Novipirellula caenicola: one gene and its partners. The protein of the gene in region 3 interacts with the protein of the main gene of each other region in a pairwise test. Links are inferred from orthologs where the notes say so. Each region holds a gene or a part of one and is shown on either strand. Other genes may lie near its edges.

Evidence for each region.
Region 1: the proteins of lpdA (region 3) and odhB interact in binary tests that used the Escherichia coli proteins (3 or more experiments, as listed by UniProt). The link is inferred for Novipirellula caenicola from one-to-one orthologs.
Region 2: the proteins of lpdA (region 3) and ABEA92_RS19305 interact in binary tests that used the Escherichia coli proteins (3 or more experiments, as listed by UniProt). The link is inferred for Novipirellula caenicola from one-to-one orthologs.

Annotation. Positions count from the first base shown.
Region 1 is NZ_BAABRO010000013.1:23,394-33,204, reverse strand. What follows is about bases 3,912-6,887. They hold odhB (2-oxoglutarate dehydrogenase complex dihydrolipoyllysine-residue succinyltransferase), read right to left. Parts: upstream 6,079-6,887; coding sequence 4,744-6,078; downstream 3,912-4,743. Other genes in these bases: ABEA92_RS21850 (exonuclease/endonuclease/phosphatase family protein), read left to right, coding at 6,472-6,887; ABEA92_RS21860 (universal stress protein), read right to left, coding at 3,912-4,715. Also shown: SsrA-binding protein SmpB, read right to left, coding at 1-102; lipA (lipoyl synthase), read left to right, coding at 256-1,176; ABEA92_RS21870 (histidinol-phosphatase), read right to left, coding at 1,542-2,420; ABEA92_RS21865 (SDR family oxidoreductase), read left to right, coding at 2,517-3,587; more of ABEA92_RS21860, read right to left, coding at 3,804-3,911; more of ABEA92_RS21850, read left to right, coding at 6,888-7,572; ABEA92_RS21845 (AMP-binding protein), read left to right, coding at 7,989-9,811. UniProt on the Escherichia coli protein: E2 component of the 2-oxoglutarate dehydrogenase (OGDH) complex which catalyzes the second step in the conversion of 2-oxoglutarate to succinyl-CoA and CO(2).
Region 2 is NZ_BAABRO010000010.1:292,239-302,057, reverse strand. What follows is about bases 3,207-6,190. They hold ABEA92_RS19305 (ATP-dependent helicase), read right to left. Parts: upstream 5,884-6,190; coding sequence 3,529-5,883; downstream 3,207-3,528. Also shown: ABEA92_RS19320 (CBS domain-containing protein), read left to right, coding at 1-933; ABEA92_RS19315 (5-(carboxyamino)imidazole ribonucleotide synthase), read right to left, coding at 1,258-2,412; purE (5-(carboxyamino)imidazole ribonucleotide mutase), read right to left, coding at 2,468-2,974; ABEA92_RS19300 (DUF2237 family protein), read left to right, coding at 6,547-6,918; ABEA92_RS19290 (hypothetical protein), read left to right, coding at 8,096-8,248; ABEA92_RS19285 (DUF6851 domain-containing protein), read left to right, coding at 8,614-9,819. UniProt on the Escherichia coli protein: A helicase with DNA-dependent ATPase activity. Unwinds DNA duplexes with 3'-5' polarity. Translocates on single-stranded DNA with 3'-5' polarity. Initiates unwinding more efficiently from a nicked substrate than double-stranded DNA.
Region 3 is NZ_BAABRO010000019.1:61,976-71,619, forward strand. What follows is about bases 4,054-6,862. They hold lpdA (dihydrolipoyl dehydrogenase), read right to left. Parts: upstream 6,277-6,862; coding sequence 4,831-6,276; downstream 4,054-4,830. Other genes in these bases: ABEA92_RS25990 (WecB/TagA/CpsF family glycosyltransferase), read left to right, coding at 4,054-4,610; rpsD (30S ribosomal protein S4), read right to left, coding at 6,528-6,862. Outside these bases: ABEA92_RS25970 (hypothetical protein), read left to right, coding at 339-929; ABEA92_RS25975 (hypothetical protein), read right to left, coding at 1,536-1,919; ABEA92_RS25980 (hypothetical protein), read left to right, coding at 1,902-2,243; ABEA92_RS25985 (alkaline phosphatase family protein), read right to left, coding at 2,307-3,473; more of ABEA92_RS25990, read left to right, coding at 3,747-4,053; more of rpsD, read right to left, coding at 6,863-7,136; ABEA92_RS26005 (sigma 54-interacting transcriptional regulator), read right to left, coding at 7,451-9,346. UniProt on the Escherichia coli protein: Lipoamide dehydrogenase is a component of the glycine cleavage system as well as of the alpha-ketoacid dehydrogenase complexes.

The DNA of each region.
Region 1 (9,811 bases), on a different replicon or contig from region 3:
TGGCTCGGATTTTTTTCCCGCAGCCTTTTTTTTCGTTTTCTTGTTTTTTGCCATAACGAGGCGAATTGTACCGCCAAGCTGCGACTTAGCGCAGCGGGGCATCGATTATCCAGGGGGTGTATCGTTTTCCTGCAAAACGGCGGGATTTTAAGCACGCTGAATCAGCCTACCTCGCGTGACCAATCGCCCGTCGTCTACTACAATGCGAACGATAACTCGATTTGGTTCATTCGTTCCACCGATCCCCCTACGTCCATGGCATTTCGCTTACCTGTCGTTTCTGATCCTGAAATTCCTGAAGGTGCCGAAGTCAGTGCATCGGGGCGGTTGCCTCGCTGGCTGAAACGCCCGATTCCTCGCAGCAATTCCAACCACATGACGGCAGGATTGTTGGAAGAATTGAAACTGGAAACGGTTTGTGATAACGCCAAATGCCCGAATCGTATGGAATGCTATAGCCAGCAAACCGCGACATTCATGATTCTGGGAGCCGTTTGCACCCGGCCCTGTGGATTTTGTGCCGTTCACCGCGGTCGGCCACCGGAATTGCCCGAGTCCGACGAACCAGAGCGTTTGGCCGAAGCCGCGGCGCGGTTGGGGCTTAAGCACGTCGTGATCACCAGTGTGACGCGTGACGATCTGCCCGATGGCGGGGCCGACCACTTCTACCGCTGTGTCGTCGCCGTGCGAGAACGCACCGGCGCGACGACCGAAGTGCTGACCCCCGACTTTGTTCACTGCAAACCGTCATTGGCTCGCGTGATCGAAGCTCGACCCGATGTTTTCAACCACAACATGGAAACCGTTCCTCGGTTGTACCGCCGCGTGCGAGGGCCGAAGAGCGATTATGCGTGGACGCTGCAGATGATGTTGGATGTCAAGAAATACGACTCCAGCGTTCGCACCAAGAGCGGTTTGATGCTGGGATTGGGCGAAGAACGAGCCGAATTGATCGACGCGTTGGCGGATCTTCGCGAGCACGACGTCGACTTTTTGACGCTCGGCCAATACCTGCAGCCCGGCGAAAAATACCTGCCCGTGGTCCGTTACGTTCCGCCAGAAGAATTTGACGAGCTGGGCGAAATCGCTCGTGGCATGGGATTCAAGAAAGTCGCCAGCGGCCCATTCGTTCGCAGTAGCTATCACGCCCGCGACATGGCCGAAACGGCCGTTTAACCGTAGCGAAACTGGCTGTATCCATTCATCGTCGCGAAACTCGCCAAGAGTTTCGGCGGTTCACATGGCAATCCTCGCCCGACGCGTGAGTTTTGATGTTGCGCGTCTGTATTGAGGGGCAAAGCCCCGGACGTTTACCTAGCCCAGCCCAGCGGGCTGGGACCAAGAAAACCAATGAATTGTAGGGCCAACGGTCCGGCCGTTTACTGGGACTTAATGAGGGCGGCTAGCAAATGGCCGGGCCTTTGGCCCGAGAACGTCTAATAACGCAACTTCAAAACGCATAGGCGAGCGACCAGGGCTGGTTCAAGAGCCTCTCGCTAATGCTTTGGATCATGATTTTCCAAATCCCAACCGCTTGCGGCCTACGACGTCTTGCACTCGGCCGACTGTAGGCTGGCCAGTACATCGGTGATCGGAACCTCGTAGCGTTTGCGGGCTTCGAACAGACTGATGTTCTCGTAACCACACTGCTGCAGCAGTTCCATCGCGGTCTCGTAGCCATCGGCCACCCGTTCAGGCTGGTGAGCATCGGCGCCGATCGTCACCGGAATATTCCGCTGACGCATTTCCACCAACATCTCGGGGCATGGATTCATTTGCGAGATGGTCTTGTTGACCCCCGATGTGTTCAGTTCCATCCCCACCCCGGTTGCCGCGATGCGATCCAGTGCGGCTCGGATATCGTCGATGATCAGGTCTAAGTCCCACGCGTCGGCGGTCACGTTTTTGACCAAATCGGGATGAGCCAACGAGTCAAACAGCCCGGTTTCGGCGGATTGGGCGAGCAGCCGAAAGTAGGTGCGTTGGAATTCTAGCGGATCGTTGTTCCAGTAGCGCTCGCGGAACTCGCCGATCTGCGGGTGGACCGAGCCGAGCACAAATTGGAAATCGGCCGAGCGAAGCTGTTTTTCGACGTAAGCCTCGTGGCCTTCGAAGTAATCGGCTTCCAATCCGAGCCGGACGTCGATGCGTCCCGCCCACTCGTTTCGCGTGGTTTCGACTAGCGAAACGTATTCGTCGAATTGGTCTTCACGCATCCGGACATGCGCCGAAAAACCATTGGGCATCGGGTTGTGGCAGGTCACGTTGATCCCTCGCAAACCACGCTGCCAGGCTGCTTCGGCGTACTCCGTCGGCATGCCGTCGGCGTGCATGCATAAAGGGGTGTGGGAGTGGGATTCGAATAAAATTCGCTCTGTCACGACTCGTCGATTTCCATTGTGGGTGTTCTCGGACGCCATTTTTAGGCAAACTTCGTTTCAACCATACTGGTCGCTCCCCGACAGTGGCAAGGGCGCCCTTGGCTACAATCTGACGCACAAGACGAAACAACGTTCATGGATTTGCTGGACCCCCACTACGAAGACGACGCTTCACCGCCGCTGCCGATGCTGGTCAGCGGGATCGCAGGCGTGCCTGGATACAACGCGTTCCATTACTTTCGCGACCTGTATGGCGATCAAGTGATCGGGGTTCGGCAATCCAATATGTGGCCGCTTTCGGGCGACGGCATTGTCGCCTGTGATGCCGAGGATGCCGACAGCGTGGCACGGTTGTGGGACGAATATGGTTTCCGAAGTCTGCTGAATTTTGGTGGTTGTTGTCGGTTAAAATCATGTGAATTGAATGTCGACATGGCGCATCGGGTGAATGTACTCGGAGCCGAGAACATGATTGCCCAAGCGATCCGGCATGATGCGCGTGTCATCCACTTGTCCGTTGATTTGGTGTTCGCCGGCCGCGTTGGCGGAAGCTACAGCGAACAAGATGCGACCGACCCGGTGACCGTCTACGGTGCCAAGATGGTCGAAGCCGAAAATGTCGTGCTCTCGCGGTGCGACAACGCATGCGTGCTTCGCATCTCGTTACCGATGGGAATCAGTTTTAATGAGCACGCTGGTGCAATCGATTGGATCGCATCGCGGTTCAAACAGAACAAACCAGCAACGCTGTTTACCGACGAAGTGCGGACGCCGACCTATACCGATTGCATGAACGGATTGTTTGCGACGCTGTTGGACAAGCCTCTGACGGGGCTGTATCACGCTGGCGGACCACGGCGTTTGACGCTTTATCAAATAGGCCAGATCGTCAATCGCATTGGTGGGTACGATCCCGATCTGCTGCACAAGTCGCTGCGACACGAGGCCGGACCCATGCCGCCCCGCGCCGGCGATGTGTCGATGGATTCGTCCAAACTGCAGCAAGACCTTGGCTACAACCCGTTTGACCCGTGGCCGCTTTCGGACGATTGGTTACCGACCCACGAGCGGTGGCATTACGATCGCGACGACGGCTTTTCGGGTTCCGAAGCGATGATCAAAACGCTGCTTTACCAAAACCCCGACAAACCTGGCTTGGTACCGCCGAGCCGCAACGAGGTGTGGGGAGCGAGCCGGTTCGCGTAGGCTGATGTGGAGGTAGCGAAACTCGTCAACGGCTTGTTGATTTAGTCGTACGACGGACTTTCTAGTCCGTCGAATACACCATTGACGGACTAGGAAGTCCATCATACGACCCTTGCCGCAGGAAACTTCACTAAATCAACTAGCCGCCAACAGTTTCGGTTCGCAACGTAATCCGCCGAAAGTCTTGGCGACTTTCGCTACGTCACCGCCCTAGCCTTAATCATGGACTGCGTTTTTGTCTCGCGCGATCCACATGCTGCAGTGAGCATGCTGCAGCACGAACCGCGACACACTGCCCAATAGCATGCGGCTGATCCGGCTGCGGTGCGAGTCGCCAATCACAATCACGTCGTTCTTGTTTTCTTCGAGCCGTTCGATGATCGCGTTGCCGACGTGATCGGTCTCGACCACATCGCACGAGATTTGATCGGTGGACAATTGCGTGTGCTCGCTGGTCAATCGTTCACGCCCCGCCTTTAAATACCGCATCGCGGCGACCCGTTGCTCGCTACGGTATTGCACGATGTTAGGCATCAGATCGGGGCTAAAGCCTTGAAAAACCGGCACCACCCCCAGCAAACTGATTGCGGCCGTGGTGGTCCAGTCGAGTTTCGTGAACTCGCTGATTGCCTCGTCGGAACCTTCGCAATCGTTGTATCCGATGGTGATCTTCATCGGATCTTCTTGCGAACATTGATGCAGCGGTTTCCGCGCGACAATCACATTGCACGTCGCATGCGTGGCGACATAGTCGCTGACGCTGCCCAACAGAATCCGGCCGATTCCCGAACGCCCGGTCGCGCCCATGACAATGAAATCACTCTCGTTTTGCTCGGCGAACTCGACAATGCTGTGCCCGATATCGCCGTGCAGGAATTTTCGAGTCACGGTATCCGCGAAATCATCCAGCGCCGCTTCCGATCTCTCCAAATACTGATTGGCCTCGGCTTCTTGGTGTTCGCGGAAATCACGCAACAGAGGATCGGTCAAATCACCATTGTGGAGCGGTACGAAAACGTTCGTCACGATGTCCACGTCGACCGGTCGCGGCATCGGCAATCGTTTTAGGAATGCGATCGCGTCATCCGCTTGGGGTGAACCATCAGTGGCGAGAATGACCTTGGTCATGGGGGATCTTTCCTAGGCGAAACGTGGCTTACAGTTCCAAGAACAAACGAGCAGGATCCTCGATGATCTCTTTGATCGTCTTGAGGAATCCTACGGCTTCGCGGCCATCAACGATGCGGTGATCGTAGGTCAATGCTACATACATCATCGGACGAATGACGACGTTACCATCGATTGCCACAGGGCGTTCTTGGATCGAGTGCAACCCGAGGATTCCGCTTTGCGGAGGATTCACAATCGGAGTGCTCAGTAGCGATCCATAGACGCCGCCGTTGCTGATCGTAAACGTGCCACCAATCAAATCGGCTGGCTGCAATCGGTTTTCGCCTGCTTGACGTGCAAATTCGGCAATCCCCGCTTCGACGTCGGCAAACGACATGCGTTCGACGTTTCGCAAAATCGGAACGACCAATCCTTTGCCGCCTCCGATCGCGACGCCGATATCGTGGTAATGGCGATAGACAATATTGTCATCACGGATTTCCGCGTTCACCAGCGGGTAGCGACGCAGTGCTTCGACCGATGCTTTAGCGAAAAACGACATGAACCCGAGTTTGACCCCATGACGTTCTGCGAACGCGTCCTTGTACTTTTTGCGGATCGCCATCACTGGCTGCATGTCAATTTCGTTGAACGTGGTCAACAGTGCCGCGGTTTGTTGGGCTTCGACCAATCGCGCGGCGATGGTGCGACGCAGCATGCTGAGCGGTTTGACCTCTTCGCTGCGGTTAGGAACCGATTCGGCCACCAACGATGTGGACGCCGTCGGACGCGGTGCGGGGCTAGGAACGCTCGCCGCAGGTTTGGGGGCTGCGGGGGCTGCCGGAGCATTGCCGCGGTTGCGAACGAACGCCAACACGTCTTCTTTTAACAGTCGTCCCCCCGGTCCGGTGGCTGGCACTTGGCTTTGCGACAATCCATGTTCTTCGAGCAACCGTTTTGCCGCGGGCATGACGAACGAAGCCGATGTGCCGGTCGCGGTCGATCCGCCACTCGCTGCGGGTTGGCCGCCAGCAGCCGGACCACTAGCAGCCGGGCTGCTGGCAGCTTGAGGGCTTGAACTGCCGCCCGCCGAAGCGGCAGGTTCCGACGGGGGGGTGCCGTTTGAATCGGGAGCGTCGCTGAGGCGGATTGAAGCGATTGTTTCGCCGACGGCGGCGAATTCTTCGGATGCCTTTTGAATATTCTCAAGGTATCCGGATCCGGGAGCAGGGATTTGTACCGATGCCTTTTCGGTTTCGATTTCGACGAGGTCCTCCCCGTCCTTGACCCAGTCTCCCTCTTGTTTGAGCCACTGACCAATTTGCACTTCGCTAATCGATTCACCAACGGTAGGGACGTCGACGTTAATAGATTCGCTCACGGTTCGTATCAGCTCGTAAGAATGAGGGCAAAACGGACTAAACATAGGGGTGGTTCGTGCAAAACTCGACTTCTGCACATGGGCATCATCCTACCGCGTGTTTTCGATCGTGTCAGCGACTCGGCGGTTTCAAAATAGGGGTGTGCGACGAAACGACGTTAAAGCCTAGCGAATGTACCGAATGCAGTTCTTGGTTCGCGCAGGTAGCCGATGGTGGTACGAGTGCGTCCAAATTTACCACTCGGCGTGATGAAGCGACCGCTTTCGGATCGATGACGCATGAGGCGGCAAATGGGAATCGAGACACGTTCGGGTCGATTTCCCCCTAATCCATTCAATTCGATCCGCCCTCTTATTCTTACAACTCCTTTTAAAGCATCACTCGTTTGAGCAATGGAAGACTCTACCCGTGGCAATCCGATTCAAGTCGCCGTGGTAGTACTGCTACTTGTCGGTGGCGGCTGGTATTTCTTCAAAAACTATAACATTCAAGGGCTTGATGGCGTTCGCGTTTCGCCCAAGAACGAGTTGTGGGGTGACGCCGAGCTGACGAGCTTTCCGGGCGAATCCGAGTTCAGCGGCGATTCGTCTCGACTCGTCTCGGGCATTGCTGCATCCTCTGCCCAAGCGACGTCTGAAAATCCGTTCACATCGACCGGCCGCGCTGCCGTGACGGCGACCCCGGCGAGTGTCTCGCCACGACCTCCGGCTCGCATCGCCAATCTGCGAATCGCGTCGTGGGCGCTCGACGGTTTTGGGCCGACCAAGTTGGCTAATCCAATTGCTCGCCAAAACATCGTTCGCATTGTCCACCAATTTGATATCGTCGCGCTGCAGCAAATTGCCGCCATTGAACGTGACTTGATCCCTCGGCTGGTTGACGAGATCAATCAATCCGGTCGGCGTTACGATTTCGTACTTGGTGAGTCCAACGGCCCTGCCGGACGCCAGGAACAATTGGCGTTTGTGTTCGATACCACGCGAGTTCGTGTCGATCGCAATCAAACCTACACGGTCGCCGACCCCATGAATCAAATGGGCTATGATCCGCTGGTGGCATGGTTTCAAGCCGCCCAACCGTCGGTGGAAACCGCTTGGACCTTCTCGCTAGTGAACATTCGAGTCGATCTTGGCCAAGCTCCGGTCGAAGTTGCGCTGCTGCCTGGGATTCTGAAAAGTGTTCGCAATGACGGGCGGAACGAGGACGACGTGGTGTTGACCGGACTGTTCCAAGCTGATGATGCCTATTTGGTGCCCACGCTTGTCGGGGACAACATCGTGGCCGCGGTGCGAAGCGTTCCTACCGATGTTTTTGGCCGCTACCAAACCAGCAATATCTTGATGGATACAACCTTTTGCAGTGAGTATCTCGGCCGTGGCGGTGCTCTGGACTTTTTGCGGGTCTACAACATGAGCCTTGCCGATGCCGAGGTGGTCACCAGCCATCTGCCGGTGTACGCCGAATTCACTGCGACCGAAGGCGGTCGGCTATAGCCCAGTTTCATCTCTATTGGCACGAGCCGGGTGGTTTTTATTGCAGAGCGGCGCAGGGCCCGCCCGGTCAAAATCGAACCTTTCCATCGCCGCACCGCTGAAAAAATGCCTGCCCGCTGCCGCTCTGCGGCGCACCGTCACCCGAAGGATGGGCTCAGGTAAGAGAGTCTGGCAGTCTCGTTCGCATTCGCCGGGGTCAGGCTGCGCGGACGATAGTAAAGCAGGCTGGGCCCTCTGAGCAGCCCTTTTGCTAAGGGTTTTCCAAGACGATACTACCTCGGGCAGGCTGATTTCGTCCCCCGCGTGATTGCATTATGGTAACACGGGATGTTTAAAACGTTGCAGCGATCGCGGGATCGCTCCGCTGTGTTGCGACGATAACGAATTTATTGCGAGAGATTTTTAAAGTGAACGGATTGCAAATTGGACTGCTCGTGATCGCGGTGTTGGCGATCCTGATCGTATTGTTGGCGGTCTTCTCGCCTCGAAGGTTTGTTCGTGGTTTCATGCGTCCGATCCTGGCAACGCTTTACCGCAAGCGGGTGGTGGGGCTCGAGAATCTGCCTCAAGACCGTGGCTATGTGATCGCCAGCAATCATGTGTCCTGGATCGATGGAATCCTGCTTCTGTGGATGTTGCCAAAGAACGTCCGCTTTGTCGTTGACGGCGCGAATTTCAATTCCCGCATCGGTGGCTATTTGGGCCGCGCGTTTGATACGATCCTGATGTACTCGGGCCCCAAATCGATTGGCCGCGCGCTAAAAACCGCTCGCGAAGGTTTGTCTAACGGTGATGTAATCGGGATTTTTCCCGAAGGCACGATCACGCGGACGGGGCAGCTGCAGGCGTTCAAACCAGGGATCCAAAAGATCCTAAAAGGCACCAACGCGGCGATCATGCCGGTTTGGTTGGAAGGCATGTGGGGCAGCGTCTTCAGTTTCTCAGGCGGCAAGTTCTTTTTTAAGTGGCCGACCCAATTTCGCCGCACGCTCACGCTCTACATTGGACCGCCGCTCGAAGGCGATGCGCCCTTGGAACTGGTTCGCTCGCATGTCCAGTCGCTCGGTGCGCGAGCAACGATCGAACAACGCGACAAGTTTCCCACACTCGCCCGCCGCGTCATCCGCGTTTGGCGGAAAAAAGGAAGCATCGTTCAGTGTGCCGATTCGATGGGCACCGAGGTCACCGGCCGTGAACTGTTGACCCGTGTGTTGGCGCTGCGCCGAGTCCTCCGCCGCGACGTGCTCGATCGCGATGAGTCCACCGTGGCGATCTTGCTGCCGCCTAGCGTTGGAGGTGTTGCGACCAACATCGCATTGACGATGGATCGCCGAGTCACCGCGAATCTGAACTATACCGTTTCGAGTCAGGTGATGAATCACTGCATTCACGAGGCCGGGATCAAGCACGTTCTGACCAGCGAAAAGTTTCTAAGCAAGTTGGATCTGCAGCTCGATGCCGATGTCGTTTTGCTCGAATCACTTAAAGACAAAGTCACGACGTGGGACAAGGCGGTTGCGTTCATCCAAGCCGTGTTGCTGCCCGCGGCCGTGCTCGATCGGGTGCTTGGACTTCACAAAATCGACAAGGACGACCTGCTGACGATTATCTTCACCAGTGGATCGACGGGGATGCCCAAGGGGGTGATGCTGACTCAGGCGAACATCAGCCACAATGTCGACGCGATCGAGCGTGCCGTCCGGTTGAATTACCAAGACGTCGTGATCGGCGTGCTGCCCTTCTTTCACTCGTTCGGCTATAGCGTAACGTTGTGGGCGGTGATGACGTTGGGGCCGACCGGGGTCTATCATTTCAATCCGCTCGATGCACGCCAAATTGGAAAGCTTGCCGCTAAATACAAAGCGTCAGTGTTGTTGGGGACTCCCACGTTTCTGCGAAGCTACCTGCGTCGTGTCGAACCCGAGCAATTCGCCACGCTGGATGTGGTGGTTGTGGGTGCCGAGAAAATGCCGGCTGAACTGTTTGATGCCTTCGAAGAACGATTTGGTGTTCGACCGGTCGAAGGCTACGGTGCAACGGAACTCAGCCCGCTGGTGTCGGTCAACATTCCGCCGAGCCGTTCGGCGGCGAAGTATCAAGCCGACCGCATCGAAGGCAGCGTGGGACGCCCCTTGCCAGGCATTGGTGCTCGAATCGTTTCACCCGAGGATGGCAGCGAACGGTTGTCCGGGCAAGACGGCATGCTGATGGTCACCGGACCGAACGTGATGAAAGGCTA
Region 2 (9,819 bases), on a different replicon or contig from region 3:
GAAGTGAAGACCGCAAGCGATATCATGCGTCGCAATCTTGTGACGTTGACTCCGGAGAGTGATGTCATGGACAGCGTTGCGAGACTGCTGCGAGACAACATCTCAGGGGCGCCGGTACTTGGCTCCGATGGTGGTTATCTAGGTGTGTTTAGTGAAAAGTGCTGCATGAACGCGTTGACCGAACCAGTCGAAACGGCACGTGACGAAGGTCTACACATCACACGCGTTCGTGAGTTCATGGTCAGCAAACTCGTCACCATTGATCCTGAGATGGACGTCTTTGAAGCGATCGATCATCTGCTGAGTCGGCGAATCTCGGGGGCCCCGGTGGTCGACAACCAAGGACATTATCTAGGCATCTTCTCCGAAAAGACCGCGATGCGCGCCCTGATTGCGGCGCTGCATGATCAGCTGCCCGGAACAAGCGTGAACCAATACATGAACTTGGATCGCAACCGTATCATCCACGAAGATGATTCGTTATTGGACGTTGCCCACAAATTTCAAGAGACACCGTATCGTCGGCTTCCGGTGTTGCGGGGCGAACGGTTGGCGGGACAAGTCAGTCGCCGTGACGTATTGCGGGCCGAATGCCGATTGGCATGCGAAGTCGTTGAACGCGCCAAGCAGCATCACGCCAGCGACAACCTGCGTCGCGCTGCGAAACCGCGGCAAATCGGACCCTACATGGACACCGATGCGTTGACTGCAGAACCGAGCACCGACTTGCTTGGTATCGCCCAGATGTTTCTCAATTCGCCTTATCGCCGATTGCCGATCATCGAGGAGGGTCGTTTGCTTGGGCAAGTCAGCCGTCGTGATTTGCTCGAGGCCGCTGCGGAACTTCTGCGTCCCAAACCAGAACGCCGCGGTGCCGAAACGCTTTACCTCAGTTTCGTCTCGAGCACCACGCCTGAATCATTCCGCCGCTAGGCGGTCGCGATTCGCAAATCGATGGGATTCACACCGCAACGTCGCATTCGATAGCGTGGTTTTCGCTAGTGGCGCGGCGGCACATCACCCCGATCTGGTTCGACGGATTTAGTCGCCACCCGGCGGCGCGTGGGCTGTGGATCGAGTGAGCCGCGTCGCGTGAGCGTCCGGGGCTGGGGGTGACGTGATACCCGATGCCTCGCCGAAGATACCATCTATTTTCTTTCATGGTACGGCGCGGAGCCCGTTCGGTTGCAGCGAGTCAAACGTTCGAGATTCGCCGGGCGGGGCGCCGCACCGCTCCGTTATAAAAACAACGCGTCGCTACATCGACGACGAAGACGTCAACCGGCGTCGCGCCTCGCGAACTTTCTCGACCACCGTGTCTCGGTCATCGCCGACGCAGGTCAAGTGTCCCATCTTGCGTCCTGGTTTGGCGTGAACCTTGCCATACAAATGCAGCTTCACTGCGTCCACGGCAAGAGCACGATCCCATGGAGGCGTTTGCGTCTCGTCGCCCCACACATCGCCGAGCAAATTGGCCATCGCAGCGCCGCCACAGATCATGTCGGTATTGCCAAGCGGCAGTCCACAAACCGCGCGGACATGTTGTTCAAACTGACTTGTGTGGCAAGCTTCGATCGTCAAGTGACCCGAGTTATGGGGCCGCGGTGCCACTTCGTTGATGATCACTTCCAACTCGCCTTCGGCACTGGGTCGCACAAACATTTCCACGCACAACAGTCCCACGACGTCGAGAGCTTCGGCAGTCATGATCGCAATCTCACGCGCCCGTTGCTGAACGTTGTCGGGCAACGTTGCTGGAACCATGGTCACATCGAGGATGTGGTTGACGTGATCGTTTTCAAAGATAGGGAAGGTGGACGTCCGGCCGTCGACGGTTCGAGCCACCACAACCGAGACTTCGCGATCGAATGCAATCAGTTGTTCGGCCACCCATTCATCACACATCGACCAATCGACATTTACTGCGTCGGCAAGCGTGTTGATGCGATGTTGCCCCTTGCCGTCGTAGCCGCTACGAGCGGTTTTTAAAATCAACGGCAATCCCACGGCGTCTGCCGCGGCAGCCAATGATGTTGCGTCGACGACTTTCGCAAACGGAGCGACTGGAAGTCCTGCGTTTTGGATTGTGTTTTTTTCACGCAAACGATCTTGCGCCGTCGCTAACACGTCCGACGAAGGGTAGGTGGGGGCGTACTGTTGGCACTTGGCAATCGTTGCTTCGGGTATATTCTCGAACTCTAACGTGATCACATCACACTGGTTCGCGAACGCCTCGACCGCGTCCATATTGTTCAGCCGTCCGAAGACACAGCGATGCGCGATCTGGGCTGCCGGCTCTTGCTCGGTTTCGCAGAACACCACCACTTGGTAACCCATCTGAGTCGCGGCGATGGCGAACATGCGGCCCAATTGGCCACCGCCCACCATTCCAATGGTGCTGCCGGGCAGCATCACGTTTGACGCGGGATTGGGATCGTTTTTCAAATTCGTCTCGTTCACGTTGATGCTATAGCTCCGCCGATTCGAGTACTGCGGCAGTTTGTTTCTCGACAAACTCGGCCAATCGTTTTGCCAACGCATCGTCAGACAACGCCAAGATCCGCGCCGCCATCAGCCCTGCGTTCTTGGCTCCGGACGTTCCAATCGACATCGTCGCAACCGGAATGCCGCCGGGCATCTGCACAATCGACAACAGTGAATCGAGTCCCTGCAGGGCTCGGCTTTGCACGGGGACTCCGATCACTGGCAGATTGGTTTCCGAGGCGACCATCCCCGGCAAATGAGCAGCACCGCCCGCTCCTGCGATAATGACCTTCAATCCACGCTGGCTCGCCTGGGTTGCGTAGTTGACCATGCGGGTCGGCGTCCGATGCGCCGATACCACCAATCGTTCGTTGGGGATCTGCAACTCGTCCAAAATATCGGCTGCCGCCCGCATTGTGTCCCAATCATTGCGGCTGCCCATGATCACGCCGACCAAGGCGTCGGTAGGGGCGAATTCGTTTTCACTCATGACAAACTTCGATTCAAATGGTTAGGGACATAAATGACGATTGCGATTGCGGGCACCATCGCTCGCCAAAATTTACAAAACTCAATCCGATCCGCCCACCACATTGATTTCACCAACAGCCCACCTCGACTCGCCCAACACACTCCCCGTAGCGGAAGTCGTCAAGACTTTCGTCCACACCCCCTTCCGTAGCGAAAGTCGTCAACGGCTTGTTGTTTTAGTCGTACGATGGACTTCCTAGTCCGTCGAATCCATCATTGACGGACTAGGAAGTCCATCCTACACCCCCTTGCCGCAGGAACCTTCACTAAATCAACAAGCCGTCAACGACTTTCGTCCATCAACCTCACGGCATCGCAAATCCCGGGCAGCTTGCCGAATGATGAGCCGAGACGCGTAAGCGGCCGGGCCCACGCACTACCCGGTGCCTATCGGCCCTCAGTCCATCAATCTCATTCGCCTCTCGATCAAACCAACACGCCACCAAGTCGTATGTCGTCCTGGCCCGCCCCGCCAGAAACTAAGCCCCCGTTCCGCAACGTTTTGACGTCTGTTTACCCCTCGATCACTTCCAACTTGGCAAACGCCAAACGGAAATTATGTTCGCCATCGTCAAAGCGAACCGTCGCGGTCCGCTTTGGGCCTCGACCGGTGATCGAAACCACCGTGCCTTCGCCGTATTCCATGTGCCGCACCAGCGTTCCTTCGCGGTACGCGGTGACTGGCGTGACGCCTCCATTGAGCATATCGGCCGCGGTCTTCAAACCTGCCACCTGAGCCGATTTTCGTTTCTTGCTTTCGACGCGTTCGGCAATCTCCGCCTCGGGCAATTGGCAAACTTCGTCGTACGCCTTGGCGGCCGACTCGTGCACCGTCGGCCCGGCATCATCCAAGAGCGTGTCGTCGCTTTCGTCCGGCAAGTCCCATGACTCGGGATAGCCGCCGTGGGCGTCAGGATCCTCGTCGAACCAATCGCGGTCCACGGTGCTTTCCACTTTCCTCAGTTCATCCAGTGGCAATTCGTTCAAAAATGGACTCGGTACCGCCGGCCGGGTGTCCCCTCGCACCGTCCGCCGCTTGCACACGCTCAGCTGCAACCGCTGCATCGCCCGCGTGATTCCCACGAACAACAACCGACGTTCTTCTTCAAACCCCGCATCGGTATCCATCGAACGTGAATGCGGCAGCAAGCCTTGTTCGACCCCGACGATATAGATGCAGGGAAACTCGAGTCCCTTCGCCGCATGCAGCGTCATCAACGTCACGCGGTCGTCGGAATCTTCGAACGCGTCCGTGTCCGAAACCAACGCCACCTGTTCCAAAAAGGCCTCTAACGTGCCATCTTCGGGATGCTGGCGGTCGAATTCGACCGCTGCGGAAATGAATTCATCGACGTTGCCAATTGCACTGCTGTCTTGCTGATCGACCGACGATTTTTCTAAGAACGCCTCGTATTTGGTTTCTTCGACCAAGTAACGCAGCAAGTCTTCGAGCGTCGCCGACGCTTTCTTGCTCAGCCGATCATACAACTCGACAAAACGCGTTACAAACGTGGCCGAACGCTTGGCGATCCCTTCGATTTGGTAGACATCGCGAGCCGCTTGCAACATCGGCACCTGGTTCACATCGGCATAGCGTCGCAGTCGTTCGACCGTTTTCGCACCGATGCCACGTGTTGGCACGTTGACGACGCGTTGGAACGCGACATCGTGGCTGGGGTTATTGATCAAGTGCAGGTACGCCAGCAGATCCTTGATCTCTTTCCGCTGATAGAATTCGACGCCGTTGATGATTTGGTAAGGCAAACCACGGCTTCGCATCGAATGCTCTAACGAACGTGTCAGCGCATTCATTCGGCACAGCACCGCAAAATCACGCGGCCGCATCCCTTCGACTCGAATCGCGTTGGCGATTTCGTCCGCGATCCCGTCGGCTTCCTGGTACCCGTCTTCGTACATCCTCAAAACGACCGGATCGCCTTCGGGATTGTGGGTGTACAGATCTTTTTGTTTTCGCTTTTGGTTATGCCGAATCAACTGGTCCGCAACACGCAAGATGTTAGGTGTGCTGCGATAGTTCTGTTCCAAACGAACTGTGGTGACCGACGGGTAATCCTTTTCGAAGTCGAGGATGTTGTTCAAATCCGCACCGCGCCATCCGTAGATCGATTGATCCGGGTCACCGGTCACCGCGAGGTTCGCATTGTTGATCGACAACCCACGGACGATCGCGTATTGGGCCAAGTTCGTGTCTTGGTATTCGTCAACCAAGATGTACCGGAAACGTGCATCCAAATCCTCGCGTAGTTCGGGATTGTTTCGCAACATGATTGCGACATGGAACAACAGATCGTCAAAATCAACGGCGTTGGCCGTCAGCAATTGCTGCTGGTACACCGGATAGACTTTTGCGGCAACCGCATCCCCGGTCCGGCTGGACGCCGACAACATCATCTCCGGCGTGACCAAGCGGTTTTTGGCGCTACTGATGATCGAGGTGATTTGTTCGGGCGACGTATGGCTGGTCGAAACGTTGGCAGCGGCGATCGCCCGCTTCATCGCCTGCTTCGAATCCGCAGTGTCATAGATCGAATAATTTTCGGCCAATCCGACCAACGACGCGTAGCGACGAAGCAATTGGGCGCAGAAACGGTGGAACGTTCCCATCCAAACAGGCTGGCCCGGTGCCAATTGGCCGACACGAGCTCGCATTTCGTCCGCCGCCTTGTTGGTAAACGTCACCGCAGCGATTTGCGAAGGCGAGACTCCTTGCGAAATCATGTAAGCGATGCGGTGCGTGACCACGCGAGTCTTTCCTGAACCAGGGCCGGCCAAGATCAATAGCGGTCCATCGATGTGCGTGACCGCTTGCTTTTGAGACTCGGTCAGTCCTTTGAGGATGGCGTCCATGTCAGAAATCTCGAGATAGAAAAGCCGGGACGGAAGAGGCGGGAAACAAACCGGCGTGAAATACAGAGCCGGGGTTGAAACAGAGAAGGGAAACGGCGACACGTTCCTTTGACGCCTCATGATACCGACTCTGGCAAATCTGCGTTAGTGTCCCCACGCGTCCGCTTCGCCGGCCACCCGCAGATCAGCTCCGCTTCGGCCATTGGAGGCTGCGCTGTTGTCGTTTTTCCCGGCATATCCCAACCCGACGCGTCAGCGAGGAACCGAGAAAATATCGAGATTCCTTCGCTCACGCTTCGGGTTGTGAAAAACTCGCAACTGCAAAACTTACGCGTCGGGTTGGGATAAAAACGCGACTTCAAAACTTCGGCCGGGGGGTGAGCACGAGCGATGAAAAAACGGACTCTTGGTAACAGTGGCTACACCGTGGCCGTTGCACTGCCGAATTCAAACTTGCGATCGAGTCCGCGTCGGTTCGCCATTGCAGGCGATAGGAATCAGCCGAGGCGATGCATTTTTTTTAGGAACGGGGGCCCAATGCCAGCGAGCATGAGGCATCCCCCGCTACAGAGACTTGGTAAGATAGAATGGTTAGAATGGACTGTCCGACTGCATTCGCTGCGGATGTAATTTGACGATCAAACGCATGGGAAAAAGGCATCAATGGCTGGAAAAAACGTTTTAGGCGGCGAACTCGCCAGCTGCAGTACCGATCCACTAACCGGGTTTTACCGCGACGGATGCTGTAACACCGGAGCGTCTGATTCGGGGTTACACGTCATTTGCGCCAAGATGACGGCCGAATTTTTGGAATTCAGTCGATCGCGAGGCAATGATCTGAGCACTCCGAACCCGATGTTCCGATTTCCCGGATTGCGTCCCGGTGACCGCTGGTGTTTGTGTGCTGCCAGGTGGAAGGAGGCGTATGACGCAGGCAAAGCGCCGCCAGTGGTGCTCGAAGCGAGTCACATCAGCGCGTTAGAGTTTGCCTCAATCGAAGAATTGCAGGAGCACGCGGTGCTCGAAGAAGAATGAAAAAAATTGGGTTCAGATAGGGCTTGCGGCCACGAACCTGATTGCTAGAATCCCTGTCATCTGAAGAGGGCAACCCACTGGGAGGTCCTTCAACGGATCAGCGAGCACCCCTAGCTCAATTGGATAGAGCATCGGTCTACGGAACCGAAGGTTAGAGGTTCGAATCCTCTGGGGTGTACTTGCCGAGAAGCCATGAACCGCCAAGGTTTATGGCTTTTTTTGTGCGTCGACGTGGACTCAAGAAAATTTTTCTTAGTGTCTGGCCGTTCCGTTGCCTTTTGTGTCGACGGTTGCTGTGCTGTTTCCTGTAGGAATGGCAGTTCTGCGGGCGGGGCCCGATCCTCGGTTCTGAACTCGCTTGATGGGCCAGCTGATGAAAAATTCTCAGCCCGGTTTAGCGACGGTTTGAATTCTTGCCAGCCGCATTTGTGATCAGCAGCGGGGCGATTTTCGTGAGATGCCCGTTGGCGTCGGCCACTGGCAGGCCCCAGTCCTCAGCGATCCCGCAGTCGGTTGGCCCGCGAATCACGCGAATGAACGCGAATCGAGTGGGCAGCACAAAACCGCCGCGGTGTTCTCTCCTTTTACGGCGGAAAAATTTCGCAGAAGCTCGTTCGGCAGTATCGTATGCACTCGCGGAATAATCTTGCCACTGATTTCATGTGTCTCTGACGCAAACCGGTGAATCCGTTCTGCTGCCATTGGTATCGACAGCAATATTGATGCGACAGAAAAATTGAGATGTCGTAATCTCCGAAATTTGTTTTCGCCGTCGGACGCTTTTGTCTCACCGCTGGCGAGACTATTGCCGGGTCTTGGATTGTTCGCTCAATCAAGAGACCAAAAGCATCCGAGTCTTGGATATGATACGGAACTTTTGCCATAGTGTTAATTCAGTCTCAGTAAGAGCGATCCTATCCTCGGCGAATGAATTGGCCCAACCTGTCCGCAAAAAATGACAACGCAATGATCTGGAGATAACCACCGTCCAAGTCGTCTGCTGTAAACTATTGTATCGGTTTTCGTTCGCTCGCCTTAAGCCCCGATGGATTTTCGGTTGCCGCGCTGGTTGGTTCCAAGCTGCGTGTCGTCGATCGCAAGGGACGCCGAGTCAAATGGAGAGCGCAAGGGCACAACGATTGTGTAGTGGTGGTGGCGTATTCGCCCCGATGGCCGGATGCTTGCCTCCGGTGGACTCGACAGTGTGGGCAAATTGTGGGACTCCGATAGCGGAAAGCTGATCGCCACGCTGGCCGAGCATGTGTCGGGCGGAGGTAATCGCGATGAAACAGCTGGCGTTTGGCTGTGGCTGGCCAAACGCGAGCCTTAGCCCATGAGCCGTGAGAGGTATCGATTACTGCTGTAGCGGAGCTCGCATGGCCGATGCCATCGATCGGAAATCGACTCGAGTTAATCGTCGGCATCTTCGGGTAAGTAAACTAGCTCTTGCCTGCACGATCAAAAATTGCAAAGTTGTATCAGCTAGTTGGCACCGAGGTCGCGACAATACGATGACTGGACGTGCAAACGGTTAAGATTTGTGCAATCAATAAAGTGAAGGTGTAACATGAACGATTCTGGCTTAACGTTCAACTTGTTACTACATCAAGCCTCGTCTTCCAATCGCGGAACCCGCTTTCCGCACAATGATCTCGGCGTTTTGGATGGTGATGAGATATTCGAATGCGAACCATCATGAATCGCAAGCAAATTCGATACGGACATCGGCAACCTCGCTATCAAAGTCTAGAGGATCGGATGCTGCTTGCCGTTGGCTTGCAATCACCCTACCAACCGTTGGACGTAAATATCGATCTTGCGGTCGATGCACAGGATGCCCGCGACGTGATCGGCATTTTGCAAACCGGGCACGCCGCAGCGGATGAGTCGGTCAAAGCCACCGGCGTGTTTGCTGACGTTAGCGGTGACAATCATGTCACGCCACTCGACGCGTTGCGGATCGTTAACCACCTTGATCGGCAATCTCCTACGATTGCAGCAAAACTGATTGACGACTCTGGCGGTGACGGCGAGCAACGGTACGATTTGGTGACACAGGAGTTGGGATTGCAGGTGCGAACTCGGGGGATCAATGAGCTTCAAGTGCTAATCAACGACCTGGCAATCAGTCAGTTGCTGATGGTCGATGATGGTGAAGATTTTTTACTGACGTCGACCATGATCGAATCCGCATTGGGGGCACCGCTTACCGATGGAGTGCAGACGATCGAACTTCGCGATCGAGAATCCGGTTTTCGTTGCGAGTTTGAAGTCGTCCTCGATCGAACCTCTCCCCAACCCATTTTTCACGCGGCCGACCCTGTGTACCAACAACAGGGAACGCGTTTGGTCATTGGCTTTGACGAACCAATCCGTTCTGGTGTTCCACTGAGTGCGGATAACATCCGGGTTCAGCGAGCTGACTCGGAACATGTGATTGCGGTAAAGGCGGTGCGTGAGTTGGCATCGGATCAGTTGGCGATTGAATTTGATGAGGCCATTGCCAACGGCACATACAAAATCAAATTTATTGACAGTCTTCAGGATGTTGCGGGCAATCAGTTGACAAGTCCGTTGCCTACGATCGAAGTGGACCGCTATTTCACGTTCGATGTCGATCCGAGTAGTCAGTTGGTCACAGTCGAAGCCGTTGCTCCGACGATTTCCGTGCAGTGGGATCGTGCCATTCAAGATGCGGTCATCGAGACGTCACCCGGTCCTACGGTGGCTTCGCGAGCGTACGGGATACTGCATACAGCCATTTACGATGCTTGGTCCGCCTATGATCCACGGGCAATTTCGACAACCATCGGAGATCAGCTGCAAAGGCCAGACGACGAAAACACGCTTGAAAACAAACGAGTCGCCATCAGCTATGCAGCCCATTCGGTCTTGGTTGAC
Region 3 (9,644 bases):
CGAATCTGAACGCGGATACGACTGCCCGCTTCGCAATCGACAAACCGCTTCGCAGTGGCATGCCCGCTTCGCAATGACTTAGTCGCTTCGCGATGGAAGCAATGCGTGCCCGATGGGACATTCGCACGCCCCCACGCAATCTTGGTCTTTCGCTGAAGCTTGGTTTTTCAATAGGTTCCCCCGACGATGGTCCGTTGCGATTGAACCGCAATTACCGGCGCTGCTGCTAGTGCGCGTATCGGATCTGCCTTGACGCTCCCCTGGTTGGTTTCTTATTTACCAGAATCCATGCCTGATCTTCCTCCATTTTGATGGCCTTCGCTATGACCCGGATTTTGTTGAACTCTACCCTTTTTGCTTTCCTACTCGTCGCGACCGTCGGTTGTGGCGGTTCCGAGGATGTTGCCCAGCAAGCATCCCCCAAAGCCAATGTCGCCAGCACCACGGCAAAATCGCCTGCCGAAACCTCGGCAACCGACGTGGTGAGTCAATTTTTGGACCAAGTTCGTCGCGGCGGAGAGAATTCAGGCGCCGGCGAATTGCTGACCCAACGAGCCCAATCGGAACTCAAACGGATTGGTCGCACCGTGCAACCGATTGGTTCGCCGGACGCTCGTTTTAACGTGACCCAGGCGCGTGAAGTGCCGAATGAACCTAATTCAATGCTGGTCCAAAGCATCTGGAGCGAACCAGGCCCCGAAGGCACCCAAAATGACTTCGAAGTCGTCTGGGCTGTGCAACGCGAAACCGCAGGCTGGCGGATCTCGGGCCTCGCAATGGAGATCGATCCTACCGAGCCACCGATCGTGATCGACTTTGAAAACGGCGACGAAATGGCCAAGCTGCTGACCGGCAGCGAGGGATCCGAAACGTCAAGCGAAAATGGCGCACAAGCGGCCAAACCTGCCGCCGAAGCGGTTTCTCGCTAAGAATTCTGGCAAAATTTATCATTGCCATTTGTTCACTGATTTGCCCCGCAATACGTCGAGGGCAAACACCACCCGAACGGCCTGCTGTGGCCGGAAAAATCGGCACAACCTGAACTAAAAAGGTTCAGATTTGGCTGATTTTGAGCACATTCCTTGTGACATTCTTACCCAGCTTCACATTCCGAAGCTTGCGGCACGCGAAATGCCGTGATTCGTCCGCCGTCAAATTCAAGCAAAAAATCCTTGCATGGATCGTATTGGGTGGATTGACACGATTTTTCCCAAGGTTACTGTAGCGGCGAAATTGCGCGAGCCGTAAACCCAGCCCATACCCCCTATCTTGAAACGATAGGGACCTGGAACACGGTTCGAAGATCTTTCGGTAGTCGATGATGTTATCGGCGGTTGGATCGACGCGATGGGCCGTGGGATTATGGCCTAAATAAATTTTGATGTGCGAATTCGGATCGCACCAAACTCCGAACACTTGGGAGATCTTTATGAATCGGACTGTGGTGAGCGGCATTGCCGCATTCGCACTGTTGATCGGTGCAGCAGTAGTCATGAGCGAAACCGCTGAAGCAGGACACCATGGCGGTGGACTTTTCAGCCGACTGCACGCCAAACAGTGTGGCGGTGGATGCGCTCAACCGTCGTGCGGCGGTTGTGCTGTTGAAAAAAGCTGTGGCGGTGGATTGTTCGCACGCTTGAAGGCCAAGCACGCAGCTCCTTGCTGTGCTGCTGAACCCGTTTGCTGCGAGCCAGCACCTGCACCTGTTTGCTGCGAACCAGCACCGGCGCCAGTTTGCTGCGAGCCAGCTCCAGCACCTGCATGCTGCCCTGAGCCAACCTGTGGCCACAAGAAGCATTGCGGCTTGTTCGGCAAACTGAAAGCCCGCAAGAGCGGCTGCGGATGTGCAGCTGAGCCAACTTGCTGCGAAGCAGCACCGGTTGTCGAAGCTCCTTGCTGTGGTGGCGAAGTTGCTGCACCCGCACCTGCAGCTCCTTGCTGTGGTGGCGATGCTCCTGCTGCTGTTCAAAGCAGCGAAGGCTTCGAACTTGCTCCAGGCGAAACTCTCGTTCCTGGCAGCGTTACCACTGGCGCTGCTGCTGAAGCCGCTCCAGCTCCAGAAGCTGCTCCCGCTCCTGCTCCAGAGAGCAGCAGCGATGCACCTCCAGCTCCAACTGCTGACGCTAACACCGACATCTAGTCGAAGCGGGTCTAACCATCGTGTTAGACCAAACAGCGAAGATCTTGAAACCTCGCCGATTCCAAACGGAATCAGCGAGGTTTTTTCATGCGCTGGCGGCTAGCCTTTGGTGCGTGATGCAGAGAAGCGAGCCCGATGCCACGTGTTCGCCGCAGCGGCACGAAGGTCACTCGCTTAGCAAGTCGATGATGTCGGGCCGCAACCGGCTGACATCATTCTGGTCCTCGAGGTCGTCGGGCTTTAGATACAGCCGGTCTTGCTGATCCGCGTCGCGAACGTAGTACCATCGCGATGTCGACACCGCGACCGAGCCATTGTCGCTACACGTCGTCACACGTGGTTGGAATTCGGAATCGCTGCTAGCCCAAGTCGATGGATCGATCAGTCGATCGGGCTCAGTCTTGATCTTGGCCAACAGCGCGGGCAACGAATTTGCATTGACCACTCGCTTGTCACGCACGGGACCTAGATCGCTGACGATCATCGGCACCCGATGATGACAACTACGCAGCGGCCCTGCGCGATAGCCGATCGCATCATTTTGCCCGAGACTAAAACCGCTGGTTCCCGCCAACACCACGATCGGATCCAAATCGCCGACGTACTCGAACAGCAACGCCAACATGCGATCCAACAGCCGGACTTGGCAACCGTAAGTCCGCATCCACGCCACCGCAAGATCGGGATGCGATTGCTCGGTCAACTTGGCCTGCGGCGTCATCACATCGGGAAAGACCCACGGGGGCATCTCGCAATCGGCTTCATCCAGTGCCGCATCGGTCTCGGGCAACAGATCCAATTCTTCGCTTGGTTCGCCTGCCGACAGCTCGTCAGCATCCAGCGGCACCAGCCATCGGGGCGCATCCCAGCAGTGGACCAACGATTGCGTGTGCAACCACCATACGGCCGCCGGGTCGGGATCCTCGATTCGCGAAAACAGGCTCGCAAAGACGCGGGCGAGATGTGTTTCTTCGAGCTCTTCGGCCGGCAACTGATCCGCAGCCGGCGGATCCAAGTCAATCAGCCAAGATTGGTCAAAATCAGCATCCAACGACTGCTGTGACACTCGAGGATCGTCGGTGATCAGTTCGACGGTTCCCAATTCGTTCCAGCGTGGGATCCAGTGGTCGGGATCGTGCGAAGAGGGCGGCCGAAACCAATCCGCCAACACCTTCAATCCATCGTCGTGCTCGGCGATCGCTCGATCCCATAGACAACCGCGGCTAGCGAGCAAGTCGATCGCGGGCGTTTCATTCCACGAAGCCCCATAGCAACCGAGTGCGGATGCAGCCAAGCCTTCGACCGAGATCACGATCATTTTTCGCTCATTCATGGGCGTTACTTTGACGAACCCGCCGATTCGCTACAACCGGCCCATCCGGCAAAAGACAGCAAAGTTCCCGGCAGGGTTGCCGCGATCGAGCCGAAACGGCCAACGGCTGTGACGTAGCGTTGAGAGTCATGCGATGGGTCACGTGACGCCCCGGGGTCAAACAAGACTTCACGATTCTGAATTTTCCTGATTCATCCAATTGCGGAAACCAACCGAGCAATGAATTACACTTCCACTGTAGCTCCCTTTGGCATTCCTGTGGCTGTGCCTGCAATGAACGAACCTCGCAATCCAAGCGATTCCGCTGCTGCCGCGACGGTGCCACAACCGGCTCCGCCGCTGCCGGATCGAATTCGTAGTGAAGTTTGGGATGTGCCTTTTGATCATCTAACGCTTGCCGAAGCGGTGGATTGGATCGAGTGCTTGGTTCAGCGACGTGTCCCCAGTTACGTGATCACCGCAAATCTAAACTACTGCATGCTGCATCATCGCGATCCCGCGGTCGGCGCGATCACCGACGACGCGGACCTAATCCTTGCCGACGGACAACCGATTGTATTGCGGAGCCGATTGTCCAAAGCACCGATTCCCGAACGGGTCGCCGGCAGCGAAATGATCTACCACCTAGCCGAACGCTGCAGCGATAACGGTTGGGGAATCTACTTTCTTGGTGGTGAAGAGGGCGTGGCGGCACAGTGCGCCAACAAGCTACAAACAATGTATCCCGGGCTGAAGATTTCGGGCGTCGAATCGCCGCCGTTTCGCCAACTCAGCGAACGCGAACAACATGAACAGGATCAACGCATCAAGAAATCAGGTGCAGCAATCCTGTTGGTCGCATTTGGGCAACCCAAAGGCGAGAAATGGATCCACGAGAACTACAAACGATTGGGGATCCCGGTCAGCATCCAGCTCGGCGCGTCGTTTGACTTTATCGCCGGAACGGCCAAGCGAGCACCGATGGCTTGGCAAAAGATCGGGATGGAATGGGCTTATCGGATGTGCAGCGACCCGAAACGGCTCGTCCCTCGCTACGCAAAAAACGCGACCTTTTTATTGGGCGCGTTGATCGAAGATTGGAAGCGTTTGGTCACAAGTTGGGGAATGGGCGATTGGAGCAATCGCCCCGAGCGATAAACGCATTGCTCGCGGGTGTCCTAACCGCGGCATTTGAAATGCCCCCACGAAAGTCTTGACGGCTTGTTGATTTAGTGAAGGTTCCTGCGGCAAGGGGTGTAGGATGGACTTCCTAGTCCGTCAATGGTGGATTCGACGGACTAGGAAGTCCATCGTACAACTAAATCAACAAACAGTTGACGACTTCCGCTACGAGGTCTGGCGTCCGCTACGACTACCTTTAGCTAGCTGCGGCAGCAGGCTTCTTTTTCGGCTTGTAGATTTCGGTGGCCGTACCGAAGTGGACTTCGCCTGCGTTCATCAACGTTTCGCTGAGTGTCGGGTGCGGGTGAACGCTTTCGGTGATGTCATGCACTTCGCAACCCATCTCGATCGCCAACACGGCTTCGGCGATCAATTCGCCTGCACCGCTGCCGACGATGCCACAACCGAGCACGCGTTGGGTCTCCGGATCGACCAACCATTTGGTTAACCCATCGGTGATGTTCAAAGCTTGAGCGCGGCCGCTCGCGGCCCATGGATAAACTTCGACATCGACCTTGCGGCCGGCCGCCTTGGCTTCGCCTTCGGTCAAACCGGCCCAGGCAATTTCGGGGTCGGTAAAGACCACTGCGGGAATCGCAACTTTGTCAAACGCGGCAGGTTTGCCCGCGATGACTTCGGCTGCCACGCGGCCTTCGTGGGTCGCTTTGTGAGCGAGCATTGGATCGCCTGCGACGTCACCAATCGCGAAAATATGCGGGTCGGCGGTACGTTGCTGAGCGTCACATTCGATGAAGCCGCGGTCATTGACCACCACGTTGGTGTTTTCCAATCCGAGCCCGCGAGTCACCGGACGACGTCCGATGCTGATCAGCACGCGATCGAATTTTTCATGACCAAAGTGGGCGGGACCTTCAAAGGTGACTTGGATCTTGTCGCCGTCTTCGGCCAATGAGCCGACTTTGGTATTGAGCAGCACGCGGCCATCGCACATTTGGTTGATGCGTTTGGCGAGCGGTTTGACGAGGTCCCGATCGGCTCCGGGCAACAAGCCTTCGGCGAGCTCGACCACCGTGACTTTCGAGCCGAGATGAGCATACACGCTGCCCATTTCCAACCCGATGTAACCGCCACCGACGACCAACAAGGTTTCGGGGATATCGGCGAGCGCGAGAGCACCGGTGCTGTCCATCACACGATCGCTGCCAATGTCGAACGCGGGCGGCATGGTCGGCACGCTGCCGGTCGCGACGATGCAGTGGTCGAAGGTCAATTCGCCACCCTCGGGGATTGATTCGTCATCGCCTTCGAGTTTCAGTGTGGTCGAGTTCAGGAACGTGCCCCGCGCTTGGATCACGGTCACGTTGCGGCGTTTCGCCAATTGGCCCAAACCGCCGGTCAAATTCGAGATCACTTTCTCTTTGCGAGCTCGCACTTTGTCGACATCGATCTTGGGTTTTTCGTCATACACGACGCCCCAATCTTCACGCAGCTCGTCCACTTCGCTGATCACCTTGGCAACATGCAGAAGCGCCTTGCTAGGGATACAGCCACGCAGCAGACAGGTGCCACCGAGTCGAGGCTCGGCTTCGACGATCGTCACATCAAGGCCTTCGTCGGCAGCCAAAAACGCGGCTGCGTAACCACCAGGACCACCACCGAGAACAACAACAGGACTATGCATCAGAGGAGATTGCCTCTCAAAAAAGCGATTAGGACGATTCGTAAAGCCAGCCTGCCGCAACCATTCGTTTCGGCTGCGAGGCCAAAGGAGACGCCATTATAAACAGAACCGGCAACCTAAATTGCCGGTTCTGATGGATGACCATGTACCAAGCCGGCGGCAAACCAAAGTGGGCTCGACACAAAAAAGTGTGGTTTCACCCGAACTTTGGGGGGCTTGATACGCAAAGGGAAACGCAGGATCGCGAATGCTTATCGTGACAAGAATTCGACGACGCTGTTCGCATCCACGGGCAAACTGATGTCGCTCGCTCCGGGAAGTCCCAACACGGTTGCCTTCAAGTTTTCGCTATCGAAGGTGACCCAATCCAGTGCGTCGGGCGAAGCGTTGGCGATCACGCCGCGATAAAGATTCTTCAAATTTTCACGACCACGGACTTCGACGATATCGCCAGGGCGAAGCTGGTAGCTTGGCTTGGTGACCTTCACGCCGTTGACGCGGAAGTGACCGTGGGTGATGCCTTGGCGTGCTTGAGGACGAGTCTTGGTGAAACCAACGCGGCGAACCACGTTGTCCAAACGACGCTCGCACATCAACAGCAACAATTCACCGGTGTTACCCGATTTACGACCAACCGCATCAAAGTAACGACGAAGCTGACGCTCGCCCAAACCATAATAGTGCTTGATCTTTTGCTTCTCCATCAACGCCATCCCGTAGTTACTCGGGCGACGTCCACGAACGTGCATCCCGGGCGGGGTGTTACGTCGGTCCAATGCACGTGCGGCACCGGCGGTTTCATAAAGAAGGGCACCGAGGCGACGGTTGATTCTTGCTTTGGGGCCTGTGTATCGGGCCATACTGCTTTACCTTTTTGCGTCCAGGACGCGGTTTGGGGACATCGGCAGGAGGAAGTCGCTGAGCAACAAAATCTGCAAGCGAACTACTGCCAGCGTGCGATTCGCGGGGGGACGGAAAAATCCGTCCAACTCCACTACTGGTGTCGACCATTGACACCAGGCGTTCACACATCGAATTCGAGGAAGCCCGAAAGTGTCGCTTCCGGAGCCAATTTTGACAAGAGGAAGCGGGACGAATTGGGCTAGAAACGCGGAAAACAGGCCAAAATCACCCGCGTCTGCCGATCGCGGTGAGATTTCCGCCCCCCGGCGGCTTAGCGGTCGATCTCGTATTCGGTGATCTTGCGGTATGCGGTTGCCCGGCTGATCCCGAGCAGGGCCGCCGCCTCAGGAACGCTGCCGCCGGTACGCTCGAGCGCCTTGCGAATCAACCGACGCTCCCATTCGTCCAACCGGAGGGTGTCCAGCCGGCTCAATCCCGCGTCTCGCAACCCAAGATCGTCGGCTTCGATGGCCGGATCATCGGCCATCACCACCGCGCTGTCGATCACGTTTCGCAATTGACGCACGTTGCCGGGCCAGGCGTATTCCAGCAATCGCGTCCGTGCTTCGTCGCTGATCGCCAACAGGGGGCGACCGTGTTGGCGGCGAAAATGTTCCAAAAAGTGACCGACCAACAATTCGATATCGTCACCGCGATCACGCAGCGGCGGCACAAGCAGTTCGAACACGCTGAGTCGATAAAACAGGTCTTCTCGGAAACGTTTCTCGCGGACAAATTCGGCCAAGTCACGATTGGTCGCGGCGATCACCCGCACGTCCACCAACACCTCTTCGGTCGCACCGACTGGCAAAAACGGATGTCCCTCGAGGATTCGCAACAATTTCGCTTGGCCTTCGAGCGTCAACTCGCCCACTTCGTCCAAAAACAAAGTGCCGGTATGAGCTTGCTGGAACCAACCAATATGGTCGCTGTCGGCGCCGGTGAACGATCCTTTGCGATGACCAAACAATTGGCTTTCGATCAAATCGTGAGGAATCGCGGCACAGTTGACGGTCAACATCGGACGCCTGGATCGGCGGCTTGCCCGATGCACCGCGCGGGCCACCAACTCCTTTCCAACCCCGCTTTCTCCGCGAATCAGCACACTGCCGCTGGCGTTGCCCACGCGTTCGATCCGCTCTTTTAACTTTTGCATCACCGCGCTGGACCCGACCAATTCGTCCGAGTCCGCGTTTCGGTCGGCGATCCGCCGACGGTCCGCCCGCAGCGAATCCCGTTCGAACGCTTGGCTCAACCCGATCGACAACAAACGGGCGGCGGCAACCGTCAACTCAAATTGCGATTCACTAAATTTCGGTTCACGACGGTACAGCTGCAGCACCCCGACGTTGGTATCGTCGCTGCCGATCGGGGCGTAGATGATGTCGGACCACATTTGATCCTTGCCCGTCGATCCCATTTCGCTTGCGCCCGATTTTGCCGGGTCATTGATCCAAACCGCCTCTCCCTCTTTGACGATCCGTTTCAACAACGATTTTTCGATGGTCACCAAGTCGGCAGCATCGGCGGGCTCAACGCGTCGCGGTTTCAAGCGTCCGTCACCCGAATCAAATGACAATCCGACCACATCCGCATCGGTTCGATCGCGAAGCAATTCAATCAGCGTGCTGATCACCTCGTCGGGACTTTCGCAACGCAGCAAACTGAGACTCAGCGAGTACAGATCCATCAAGTGGCCGGTCGCGGCAACCTTGGCGATTGGGTCCTCGTCTTCGCCGCTCCAGCGATGCTCGGTCTTGACCGATTCCCAGGCGATCGTCTGCGTCAGCGATGTTTCTTCGGTCGATTCCCCGGCGGGCTCGATCAACTCGAGTTCGGTGGCACCAATTTTGACCGTGTGGTGGTTTAGCATCCGAGCATGGTCGGTTTTCTGGTCGTTGACCAAAGTTCCATTGCGACTGCTGGTGTCGCGCAGATGCCAATTCCCGTCCTCAAAATAGATGACGGCATGGAAACGCGAACTGACGGGGTCCGTCAGCATGATTTCACAACTCTTCCCTCGTCCGATATGCATCGGCCGTTCCGGGTCGAGATTAAATTGCCGGCCTTTCTGAGGCCCGCTGCGCACCATCAAATATGCTGTCATCTGTCGCTTCTTGGCGTCATGAACACTCGATACCGTTCGAGCCGTCCAGCGGCTTCCCATCGGAAAGCAACAACCGGACCTTTATTCGTCTCATTTTAAGACATCGTAATATCACTGTGTCAAAAGAGATAGCAAAAGTAGCCGGAATATCCGAAACAAGCTCTTGCTGCGAAATCGCGAGTCGAGGACATCCGCTCTACGAAACCGCACTGTTTTCTGTCAACGGCATCTGATTGTTCTGTCAACGGCATCCGATTGGTAGACGCCGATGACAGTTTCAGCGGGCGTCAATGACGATTGATCAGCGATCCTCGCGCGACCGTCAAAACAGAACACGGAAGGCCAAAAAGGCATCGCT